DNA from 3 places in the Psychrobacillus sp. PGGUH221 genome. Region 3 is predicted to be linked to each of the others. Evidence: riboswitches for the same ligand, from Rfam matches in the RefSeq annotation. Region 3 holds a riboswitch; each other region holds the start of a gene.
What was found. Region 3 has a riboswitch for S-adenosylmethionine ahead of mtnW (2,3-diketo-5-methylthiopentyl-1-phosphate enolase). Riboswitches for the same ligand answer to the same signal wherever they lie in the genome.
Positions count from the first base shown of each region.

Region 1: linked by a shared signal. The riboswitch ahead of PGC35_RS05435 (O-acetylhomoserine aminocarboxypropyltransferase/cysteine synthase family protein) and the one ahead of mtnW (2,3-diketo-5-methylthiopentyl-1-phosphate enolase) in region 3 are both predicted to bind S-adenosylmethionine.
Region 2: linked by a shared signal. The riboswitch ahead of PGC35_RS15500 (methionine ABC transporter ATP-binding protein) and the one ahead of mtnW (2,3-diketo-5-methylthiopentyl-1-phosphate enolase) in region 3 are both predicted to bind S-adenosylmethionine.

Region 1 is NZ_JAQMHQ010000002.1:289,261-293,381, forward strand. It holds gene PGC35_RS05430 (homoserine dehydrogenase) at 1-948, opposite strand, end outside; gene PGC35_RS05435 (O-acetylhomoserine aminocarboxypropyltransferase/cysteine synthase family protein) at 1,077-2,369, opposite strand; SAM riboswitch class I at 2,537-2,649, opposite strand; gene PGC35_RS05440 (glycerol-3-phosphate acyltransferase) at 2,787-3,428, shown strand; gene PGC35_RS05445 (YdcF family protein) at 3,447-4,034, shown strand.
Region 2 is NZ_JAQMHQ010000009.1:53,331-57,451, forward strand. It holds gene PGC35_RS15490 (MetQ/NlpA family ABC transporter substrate-binding protein) at 1-177, opposite strand, end outside; gene PGC35_RS15495 (methionine ABC transporter permease) at 242-910, opposite strand; gene PGC35_RS15500 (methionine ABC transporter ATP-binding protein) at 903-1,928, opposite strand; SAM riboswitch class I at 2,034-2,140, opposite strand; gene PGC35_RS15505 (thioredoxin family protein) at 2,178-2,504, opposite strand; gene PGC35_RS15510 (toprim domain-containing protein) at 2,509-2,859, opposite strand; gene gcvH (glycine cleavage system protein GcvH) at 2,937-3,317, opposite strand; gene PGC35_RS15520 (arsenate reductase family protein) at 3,390-3,752, opposite strand.
Region 3 is NZ_JAQMHQ010000010.1:101,163-105,283, reverse strand. It holds gene mtnA (S-methyl-5-thioribose-1-phosphate isomerase) at 1-479, opposite strand, end outside; gene mtnK (S-methyl-5-thioribose kinase) at 476-1,666, opposite strand; SAM riboswitch class I at 1,741-1,895, opposite strand; SAM riboswitch class I at 2,063-2,166, shown strand; gene mtnW (2,3-diketo-5-methylthiopentyl-1-phosphate enolase) at 2,283-3,497, shown strand; gene PGC35_RS17175 (2-hydroxy-3-keto-5-methylthiopentenyl-1-phosphate phosphatase) at 3,503-4,121, shown strand, end outside.

The DNA.
Region 1 (4,121 bases), on a different contig from region 3:
CTCTGCATAATCTTCTACCATGACACTTGCAGTTGGGTACATACCTGCTCCAGGACCAACTAGTGTAAGTGTACCGATATAGTTTGTATCTAAGGAAACAGCGTTGTTTACACCCTCAATAGCATATAACGGGTGGTCAGGACCAACAAGTTGTGGTCCTACAGAAGCGAAAAGCTCTCCATTTTCATCTTGCTCAATTTCTGCTACATGGCGATAACGAAATCCCTCTGCCTTTGCTTTTTTCACGTCCTCTAATGAAATCTCGTTAATACCAACTACACGTACATCATCCCAGTTTGGTTGTTTTCTAAATGCAAGTGCACTAAGAATCATCAACTTACGGAATGCATCTTGACCAGAAATATCATTATATGGATCTGCTTCAGCATAGCCTAGAGCTTGCGCTTCTTGTAGAGCATCATCGAACTGACATTCATTTAAACGCATTTGTGTCAAAATATAGTTAGATGTTCCATTTAAAATACCTTGAATTTTCTTTACTGAGTTCACTTGTAGTAAATTTTTAAGTGTTTTAATTACTGGAACGCCACCAGCTGTTGTAGCTTCATATCCGATAAATACGCCTCGTGACTTAGCACGTTCATGAAGTTGAATACTATATTTAGAGAACATCACTTTATTCGCCGTTATCACATGACATCCCTTATCAATCGCTCTACATAAATAGCTATAAGCTGGTTCCTCGTTCACAATCGCTTCAAACACTACTTGAAGACCTGGAATATTAATAATATCCTCGAAATCGTCTGTTACTAGAATACCAGGCGTTTCAGGTCTTTCTTTTGCCAAATTATTAATTAAAATCGCACTAATTTCAATATCTAAGCCTAATGATTTTTTTAATTCTTCTCTTTTTTCATTCACAATGTGATAAATTCCTTGGCCGACTGTTCCGAAACCTAGAATTGCTGCTTTTATTTTTGCCATACTTTCTCCTCCAAATGAATTTGCACAATTGAGCTTCCACATTCATATTTAATAAAATCTCTTTCGTAAAATTACGATTGACTATTTTACATATTGTAGACTATTTTAGCCCAATTAACAACAAAATTCTATCTAGAGAGGACATTTGTTTTTCCTACAAGTACTTTATCAAGTGCATTTTGTAAATCCTCTACTGCCTCTAGACCAACAGACAAGCGGATTAAGTCCTCGGTAACACCTGATTTCACTAAGTCTTCAGGAGTTAATTGTTGATGAGTCGTAGAAGCAGGATGAATAATTAATGATTTCGCATCTCCTACGTTTGCTACATGCGACCAAATTTCAATATTATCTATAATATGTCTACCCGCTTCTTTTCCACCCTTTACGCCAAAAGTTAAGATAGAGCCGAAGCCATTGTGTAAATATTTATGTGCAAGTTCATGGGAAGGATGATTTTCCAGGCCTAAATAATTTACCCATTCTACCCCTTCATGGTTTGATAAATAATCTGCAATTTTTAGTGCATTTTCGTTGTGCTTTGGCACACGAAGATGAAGGGTTTCTAAACCTTGTAAAAAAGAAAATGCTGCTTCAGGGCTTAACGAAGGCCCAAAATCTCGAAGCAATTGAACACGTAGTTTTATGGCAAACGCTACGTTCGGAACATCAATACCGTATCGTAGTCCGTGATAGGTTACATCTGGTTCAGTAAAACCAGGGAATTTCTCGGAATTCCAGTCAAAGTTACCACCATCTACAACTACTCCCCCAATTGTTGTTCCATGACCGCCAATCCATTTAGTAGCTGAATGGATAACTATGTGAGCACCGTGTTTAATCGGGTTAGCACCATAAGGGCTTGCAAATGTATTATCTACCAACAATGGAACACCGACTTCATTTGCAATTGCTGAAACTTTCTCCACGTCTAGCACATTCAAGCTCGGATTTCCAATAATTTCAGCAAAGATCCCTTTTGTTTTATCCGTTACTGCTGCTCGAAAATTCTCTGGATCAGTAGAATCTACAAATTTTACGTGAATTCCATAACGAGGCAATGTATGGGCGAATAAATTAAATGTACCACCATATAAGTTTTCCGCTGCAATGATTTCATCGCCTGCTCCCGCAATATTCAAAATGGAAAATGCAATTGCCGCCATACCAGAAGAAAGTGCAACAGCAGCCGTTCCTCCTTCAAGTAGAGCAACGCGTTGTTCAAAAACATCTACAGTAGGATTAGTTATACGTGAATAAATATTGCCAGACTCTTTTAATGCAAATAAATCTTGGGCATGGTTTGTATCACGAAATACAAAAGAAGTTGTTTTGTGAATTGGCACTGCTCGTGAACCTGTAACTGGATCTGGTTGCTGACCACCGTGTAAAAGAAGTGTTTCTGGTTGGAAATTTGTCATTTTGAATTCCTCCTAAATAATAGTTTTAGATGGACGCATATGGAGGCGGGAGAGGATTTTGAGAAATACGAAAGCACTTATGTTTAGCCGGAAAACGTATCGTAAATCGACTAAACAACAAAAACCCCTCTTCTTTAAGAAGAGGGGTGCGGTTTCGCATATTCCTCCTCTTATCTTCCAAATTCGCGTGAATTTGTAGGATTTAGCACCTTTCCAAGTTTAAAACTTGTTGGTTGCCGGGCATCGTAGGGCCTAGTCCCTCCGCCACTCTTGATAAGAGTATTAGATTAGTATTCCATCTTGTTACACAGTATAAGACTCTATTAATCTGTACGTCAAGTACTTTTTATAAAAATTCTGAAACTTCTTTTAGGCTTGTACGTTTAATGTATGGGGGTTACTTTTGGAGGTGTTGTAATGGTAATATGGATTATTTGTATTTTAGTAGTTAGTTATTTAATTGGTTCCATTCATGGTTCAAAGATTGCTCAGTTTTTTAGTGGAATCAATATTAAAGCAGAAGGTCTTAAAAACTCAGGTGCTTCTAATGCAGCTATTGTGCTTGGAATGAAATACGGAATACTTGTAGCTTTCATCGATATAATAAAAGGTGTATTGGTTATTATTGGCACACGATTTTTTATGCAGCAATACGGTACCTTTTCAGCATTGGAACAGGATGCACTTCTTTACTTAGCGGGGGCTGCTGTCATTTTAGGTCACAACTTTCCCATTTTCACCGGATTTAAGGGAGGAAAAGGGACAGCTTCTGTAATCGGCATACTTTTTGCAATTTATTGGCCTTTAGGATTGATCGGACTTTTATTATTAATTGGCACAACTTTTTTAACGGACTATTTATTAATTGGAGTATTTGTTTTTTATTTTGTTTTTTTAGGCGAGGCTATATGGTTTTCAGAAGGATATATACCAATTGCAATTGCAAGCTTTTTATTCGTGATGGCACTCATATTGCATATCGAAAACTTTCGTCGTTTAGCTCGTAAGGAAGAGATGAGAATTTCTACTTTTATAAAAAGAAAAAAACCTTCTTTATAAAGAAATGAGTGAATTGGAATGTCTAAAAAAATGAGGTGGATTGTGCTTATCCCTTTATTTGTTCTCGCTTCCAGCGGAGTTGGATTGTGGATGCTTACTAGCAAATGGATGGATGAAGGATTAAACCCTAAAGCTGATGGTTCCAACGATTACGCCATTGTCCTCGGTGCAAAAGTAAAAGAAGGCAATATTCCTTCGCTTGCATTAAAATTCAGATTGGAATCAGCACTTGCGTATGCAAACGAATATCCTCATGTCACCCTTGTACTTTCTGGAGGACAAGGAGACGATGAAGATATTGAGGAAGCGGTCGTAATGAAAAATTTTCTTTTGGAGAATGGGATAGCAGAAGAGAGGCTAATTATTGAAGATCAGTCGACATCAACTTATGAAAACTTGTTGTTTTCTAAAGAGCTTTTGCCAGATAACGTAAAGTCTATAACGATCATTACGAGTGACTATCACCTACAGCGAGCAAAAATACTTGCCAAAAAGCTAGAATGGAAAACGGACGTGGTTGCAGCACAGACCCCCGAAGTGGTAGAAGCGAAAGTACGCTTACGTGAGCGCGCCGCACTTTTAAAGACTTATATTGTTGGGAAATAACTCCGAATACCTCGGAGTTATTTTTTATATCTGCAACAATTACAAATACATCTTGAAATACGATTTTCTTGCATACAGCCCTACTTC
Region 2 (4,121 bases), on a different contig from region 3:
TTCAATAGTAAGTTCAATACCTTGTTCTTCTAATATTGGTTTAGCTTGTTCTAAAATCTCAGCGTGAGGAACGTTTGAAGCTCCTACTACTAATTTGCTGCTTTCTTCTTCTCCACCGCAAGCAGCCAGTGTTAATGCACTAACGGATAATAATGCTCCTGCTAAAAACTTTTTCATATAAATTCTCTCCTTCTCTATTTCCCCTATTTTATATGTGATCGAGTTATCTCGTTAACACCAATTATCTCTTGTCTATCTTTGTTGTAATCGCATCGCCAATCCATTGAATAATAAATACTACAATGAGTATTAAAATGGTTGCAACAAGCGTTACATCTTCTCTACTGCGTTGAAACCCATCTAAGAATGCTAACGTACCTAAGCCGCCAGCACCAATAATTCCCGCCATTGCTGTATATCCAACTAGTGATATACAAGTAACTGTTATACCAGAGACTAATGCTGGCATCGATTCTGGTAATAAAACCTTCCATATAATAGTAGAAGTTTTAGCACCCATCGATTTAGCTGCTTCAAGTACACCTTTATCTATTTCTCTTAATCCAATTAAAACCATTCGTGCATAAAATGGAGCAGCTCCAATAACAAGAGCTGGAAACGCAGCATTTGGTCCACGAATAGTACCTAAAAGTAATTTCGTAAATGGAATAAGCAATATGATTAAAATAATAAATGGTATCGAACGAAAGATATTAGTAAATGCTCCCGTTAACCAATTTGTTAGTTTATTGGCCCATGCTTGATGCGGACTTGTTAAAAACAAAAGTAATCCTAGTGCAAGACCAAATACAAATGTTAATAAAGTAGAAACTGCAGTCATATAAAGAGTTTCCATTGTCGCTTCCCACATTTTTGGCCAATCAACATTTGGAAATAAAGTATTAATCATTGTTGATCACCTCTGTGTGTACTTTTTGTTCGTGAATAAATAGAATTGCTTTATCAATTGCCGATGCATCACCGTCAATCTGAAGAATCAATGTTCCATAAGCTCCACTTTTCGTATGTGTAATATTCCCTTGAACAATATTTAATTCCAAATCAAATTGTTTAATGAGTCTAGATAGAATTGGCTGTTCCGTTTGGTCTCCAACAAAAACCAGCTTGATGAGTTTGCCATTTGGATATAGTTCTTGTAAATTTTGAATCGTCTGCTGAGATTGATTATTTTCAGAAACTTGCGTAACAAATCTCTTTGTTATGGGCTGTTGGGGATTTTGGAAAACTTCCAGCACGTCCCCTTCCTCTACCACATGTCCGTTCTCCATTACTGCTACTCGATTACAAATCTTTTGAATAACCTGCATTTCATGTGTAATTAGTACAATGGTCAAACCTAATCTTTCGTTAATACTAATCAGTAAATCTAATATGGAATCCGTTGTTTCTGGGTCAAGTGCAGATGTAGCTTCATCACAAAGCAACACTTCTGGGCGATTTGCTAATGCTCGAGCAATTCCTACCCGTTGCTTTTGGCCACCGGATAATTGAGAAGGATAATAATCTCCTCGGCCTTCTAAACCTACTAACTCAATCAATTCTTTTACACGAGTAGCTCTTTGTTCTTTAGGTACTCCTGCGATTTCCAAAGGAAAAGCTATGTTTTCTGCAACAGTTCTTGACCACAAAAGATTGAAATGCTGAAAAATCATGCTTACTTTTTGTCTAACTTGTCGAAGCTTACCTTCTGAAATTGATGTAATTTCTTTATTATTTACAACAATTTGCCCTGAAGTCGGCTTTTCTAATCCATTCAACAATCTGATTAAAGTACTTTTTCCTGCACCACTATATCCAATAATTCCAAAAATCTCACCTTGCTTAATTGTAAGATTTACATTATCAACAGCTACAATGGTACCTTGCTTCGTACTAAATTTTTTCGAAATATCTTTTAAGCTAATCACGTAAATCTTCCCTCCTGTATAGATAGTACTATTACTATCAAAAAACCCCTTCTGCAAAAGAGCAGAAGGGGTGTATGTTATCATTCAAAATAACAGTCATCCATTCTCTCATTTTCCAAAGCATTTACGCTTTGAGTGATTTGGCACCATTTCATTTACATGACGGTTGCTGGGTTTCATCGGGCACTTCCCTCCACCTCTCTTAATAAGAGCGACACTATTCAATTGTTATCAATAAATCGAATTCTATCATGATAATTCGGTGTCGTCAACACTTTTTATAACATCTAAAAGATAAGGAATTGATTGGAAAGCATAAACCTTTTTATAAACAATTCCTTCTTTTGCAATTAAAAGACATGGCACACTTTCAATTTCATAATCCATCGCTAAACCTTTCATATAATTTATATTTGCCTGTCCAACTGGTAACTGGACAATTTCTTTAAGTACCTTCATCATTTTAGAGGCTACTTGGCATGTCCCACACATTGGGGTGTAAATATATAAAAGAGAAAGATTAGGAGCATTTTTAGCTTGCTCCCATTCCTCTCGAGACCATTCATTCACAAACATCATCCTATAATAAAAATTCTTTTTTCACCTTAATCTTAGCACGTTGTAAGATAGAAGCCAAAACATCAAGCGGGGTATTTGCAACTTCACCATATACAGGATTCGTATATAGATGAATTGCTTCTGGATATACTTTTCTAACTACTGATCGTATTTGTTCTCCTGATTTATCGGAGTCTAAAAAAGCATATATGGGCAATTCTTCTAAAGGACTTAAGATTTCTTCTAATTTAACATTAGAAATAGTGCCATTCGTACAAACAATTTCAGTTGCTTCAGCAAGAATGGTTAAAAGTTTCAGTTTATCTGATCTACCTTCTACAAGAATTACTTTTTCACTAAATACCTTAGCCATTAGCTTCTCTCCCAGCACATTATATATACTAGTATATGAAAAAGCGCCAGTAAATAACCGGCGCCTTTTTAAATCCATTATTCTTGAATTAACTCTTCGTATTGTTCTGCAGATAATAGTGCATCCACTTCTGCTACATCAGAAGGCTCAACTACGATCATCCATGCATTTTCATACGGAGATTCGTTTACATATTCAGGGCTGTCTTCTAAATCAGCGTTTACTTCTACTACTTTACCGCTGATTGGAGCATACAGTTCAGAAACAGTTTTAACTGATTCTACACTTCCGAAAGGATCTCCAGCTTTAATATCGTCTCCTACTTGTGGAAGCTCGACAAACACGATATCCCCAAGTTCTGATTGTGCAAAATGTGTAATTCCAATACGTACTTTTCCGTCTTCTGTTTTTACCCATTCATGCTCTTCTGAGTATTTTAATTCTTTAGGTGTGCTCATGTTATACCCCTCTCAAAAAAATATACATTCCTCTATAATATTCACACATTTCAATTGTAAAAACAAGCAACTTTATACGCTTTTCCAAATATGTTCAAACTCTTCTTCTTTAAAACCTAGCGTCAAATGCTCTCCATCATATACAATTGGTCGCTTAATAAGCATTCCATCTGAAACGAGCGTTTCGATTTGTTCTTTTTCTGTCATATTTGGAAGCTTGTCCTTCAATTTCATTTCTCGATATTTAGTACCACTTGTATTAAAGAGCTTCTTTATATCTGTATTTGTATTTACTAAAATCTCTTTTATCATTTCTTTTGATGGTGGGTTTTCCACTATATGATTATCCTCAAATTCCACTTGATGATCTTTCAGCCACTTACTTGCCTTTCTACAAGTGCTACATTTGGGATAACCAAAAAATTGAATCGTCATTAAAATCACCTTTTTCTTCTTATCATATACAATACTATTGCACAAAAGCAATATTCTTGTGTAACGAAAAGAATCGAGTTTTACAACTAAAGTTTGAGTTTTTCCAACTAAACTAATGTTTTTTCTAACTAAAGCTTCAGTATTTTCAACTAAACAGAAAAAATCTGTTCATCAAGTGTAATGCCAACCACTCGGACGTGCGCTTGCCGCACGCTACGCATGAGCCACCGCAGGATGAGTCGTTCGTTTCACTCACTCCCACATCCTTATGCGGAGTCTCATTCTTCGCGCTCATGCGGCGTGTAAGGCGCACATCCTGATGACACCTGCGGATATAGTTTCGTATTCATTTCTTCAAAATATGGAGAA
Region 3 (4,121 bases):
GAACCTGCATTACAAATGGTCATAACTTTTGTTTGACCTTCAAGCAAGGACAACGCATATTCGCCAATATTTCTACAGGATGCTTCGTCTTCTCTATGAATTTTTATAGCTTCCTCTATCAAAAGTTCCTTCGCCTCTTGTACACTTGCTACATTTTCAACAGCACTTCTTAAACGTTCTAGAGCCCAAACTAAATTTACAGCTGTTGGTCTAGATTTAGCTAAATACAAGAAATCCCTGTTGAGTTGCAGATGAAATTCCTCTAATGTATTTGCTTCATACTTTTCGGCCGCTTTAGCCAATCCATATGCAGCGGTAATACCAATTGCTGGTGCACCCCTCACCTTCAGAGTGATAATAGCATCATATACATCTTCTAAAGTATCTAGTGTTAAATACTCAACTACGTGAGGTAATTTTTGCTGATCCAAAATCCGAAATTCTTTGTCGTTCAACTCTATCGATAATGGAATACTCATTTGCGAAACCCCTCTAATAATTCAAATACTTCATCAATTGAATGGATATCTTTGCGTTTTAATATAAGTGCTTCCCCTGTTTGTAAGGTCTGCTTTTTGAATTTAATCCGTTGTTCGTCATCTTCGATACTGTCCAAATCCTTCACATGTGCTAGCCCGATTGTACGACGAATTAATTCACATCCAGCAAAGCCTAGTGTATCTCGGAAAATTTTATCCAAGACATATTCTTTATAGCCATCTGTGTCTTTATAGGAATCGACACTTTTTTTGTCCCATAATTCCGAAAATTTAGTCGAAAAGACATCCCAAGTTTGTTTGATATGGGTGACAATAACTCCCCGCTCATCCTCTTCTCTTGTAACATTTTGCACGATTAGATTTGCTAAAAACAATCCAATATCAAAGCCAATAGGTCCATAAAAAGCAAACTCTGGGTCTATTACTTTCGTTTCGGTTTCACTAGCAAAGATGCTCCCTGTATGCAAATCTCCATGTAATAATGCTTCCGCTTCTGTCATGAAGCTATTCTTTAATTTTGCAACCTCTAGCTTTAAGCGCCCGTTATTCCAAATAGTTTCTACGTCTTCTTGCAACAATGCTTCAAAGTCATTTGTTTCATAGTCAAAAAACGGATCTGTAAAAATAAGATCTTCTGTGATTTTACAAAGTTCTGGATTGGAAAACTCTGAAACTAGTTTCTTTTTTTCAAAAGGGTGTAATGCAAAATCAGATGTATGAAATAGTGTTTGAGCTAAATATTCTCCAATATCTTTTGAAAGGTTTGGATATGATTCAAGTTTAATCAACCCTTCACGTGCAATTTTTAAATGAGATAAATCCTCCATAACCGTAAGCGCAAGATCCTCATCAATTGCATATACGGTCGGAACAAGATTGGCTGCAAATTCAGCATGTTTTTTTAATGCATTTGCTTCAATCACTGCTCGTTTTAACGTTAGTGGCCAACTTTCTCCGACAACCTTTGCGTATGGTAAAGCCTGTTTAATAATAAGACTCTTATCACCGTTCAATTCCTTAATATGAAATACATAGTTAAGATTACCGTCACCTATCTCACGACACTCCAACTCTGTGTCTTGTGGGAAGAAGTTAAGTTCTTTTGCATATAAAATAGCACTTTCTTCTGTTAATGATTCATATTGTCTCTTTGTAGCTGTCGTCATTATTCTCTACCTTTCCGTTTCAAAATAAAAAGCCTCTTTCATAAGAAAGAGGCGTAGAATAAGAGATCTCTCGCCTCTTATCTTTCAGAAAGTTACCTTTCTGATGGAATTAGCACCGTGCCTTAGGAGATTTTCATCTCGGCGCAAAATGCGCCCCGTCTCACAACGGTATTACGGTCGGTTGCTGGGCTTCATCGGGCCATTACCCTCTGCCTGCTCTTGATAAGAGTGCTATTAATTAAAACGTTATACTATTTGAAAATCATCCTAGCATATTCAAAAAACACATGTCAATCATTTTTTTAAAAACAAAAAAAATTCTAATAACTATATTGACAATCTTTATATTGCATGAAATAATCATTATTAATTTGACTAACTCAATTGAATAACTTTTTCTTATTTAGAGCAGGTGGAGGGACGAGCCCTATGATACCCGGCAACCGATCCATTATGGACACGGTGCTAATTCTTGCAGTCAGTAGACTGAGAAATAAGAAGTCGTTAATTTTTTAACCTCTTCTTATTTGGAAGAGGTTTTTTTATATTTAGAAGGGGCAAAACACTGGGACATTGACTAAGTAGAAATTTGTTATATAAAGGATTGTGATAATAAATGAGTGGAATTACTACTCTCTATCAGGTTTACGGTAAACCTGGAACTTTTGAAAAAAAAGCTGAAGGAATTGCGCTCGGTTTAACAATAGGATCCTGGACTGATTTGCCGTTACTAGAGCAAGAGCAATTAAAAAAGCATAAAGGAAATGTTATATCGATAACTAAATTTGAAAATAGTCACCATCCGCTAAAACGAGATGAAATCAAAGCAGAAATTAAAATAAACTATCCTAGTGCTAATTTCTCTGCAGATTTACCTGCCATATTAACAACTGTTTTCGGCAAACTATCGCTAGACGGTGAAGTAAAGCTACTAGACTTGGAATTCTCATCAGACCTTTTAGATAATTTCCCAGGACCTAGATTCGGAATTGAAAGTATTCGTGAATTGCTAAGAGTGTATAATCGTCCACTTGTGATGAGTATTTTTAAAGGAGTAATTGGAAGAGATATCAATTACCTATCTGAACAGCTGCGTAACCAAGCTCTAGGTGGAGTAGATTTAGTAAAAGATGATGAAATTCTCTTTGAAAACCCCCTTACTCCTTTTGAAAAAAGAATTATTACAGCTAAAGAAGTACTACGTCAGGTGTATGAGGAAACTGGACATCGAACACTTTATGCAGTTAACCTCTCTGGGCGGACATCCAATTTAAAATCAAAAGCAAAAAAGGCAAAAGAACTTGGGGCTGACGCTCTATTATTTAATGTTCATGCATATGGTCTAGATGTACTTCAAGAACTTGTGGAAGATGAAGATATTCAGTTGCCATTCATGGCCCATCCAGCCTATAGTGGTGCTTTTACATCATCCTCATTTTATGGAGTTTCAACACCACTTTTACTTGGTAAATTGACTCGTTATGCAGGGGCAGATTTTTCATTATTCCCCTCACCATACGGAAGCGTCGCACTGGAGAAAACAGCTGCACTATCACTTGGGGAAGAATTGACGAAAGAAAGTGCAGTAAAACGAACTTTTCCAGTTCCTTCGGCTGGAATTCATCCTGGATTGGTTCCTTTGTTAATCGAAGACTATGGCATAGATAGCATTATAAATGCAGGTGGTGGAGTGCATGGTCATCCTACTGGCGCTACAGGAGGAGGGCTTGCCTTTAGGCAGGCCGTATCAGCAGTCCTTGATGGAATTCCGTTAGCTGAAGCAGCAAAACAGTTTCCAGAACTAAAAGCAGCATTGGAACTATGGGGGTAAGCATTATGAGTAAGCTAGTAATCTATTGTGATTTTGATGGGACCATTACAAACCAAGACAATATTATATCCATTATGAAAAAATTTGCTCCCCCAGCATACTTGCCGATCAAAGAGAATATTTTAGGGCAAAAGCAATCTATCCGAGAAGGTGTTGCTCAAATGTTCTCTCTGTTACCTGTATCTATAAAAGATCAAATTATAAGCTACTTGCTTGATCAAGCAGAGATTAGAGAAGGATTCGACGATTTTGTTTCTTATACAAGAAAGCACGATATCCCTCTCTATATTGTTAGTGGTGGAATAGATTTTTTCGTTCATCCAATGCTAGAAAAGTTTGGTCCTTTTTCAGGCGTTTATTGTAATGAATCGGACTTCTCGGGAGAAAGAATACAAATAAATTTCCCACATGTCTGCGATGATTTATGTACGAGCAAAGGTTGCGGATGCTGTAAGCCATCCATTATTCGAAAGCTCCAAGAAAAAGATTCTTTAAGTGTTGTAATTGGTGATTCTATTACTGACTTAGAAGCTGCAAAATTAGCAGATGTTGTCATAGCACGGGATTTTCTTATTGAAAAGTGCAAGGAATTGAATATTCCATATGAACCTTTCGAAAATTTTC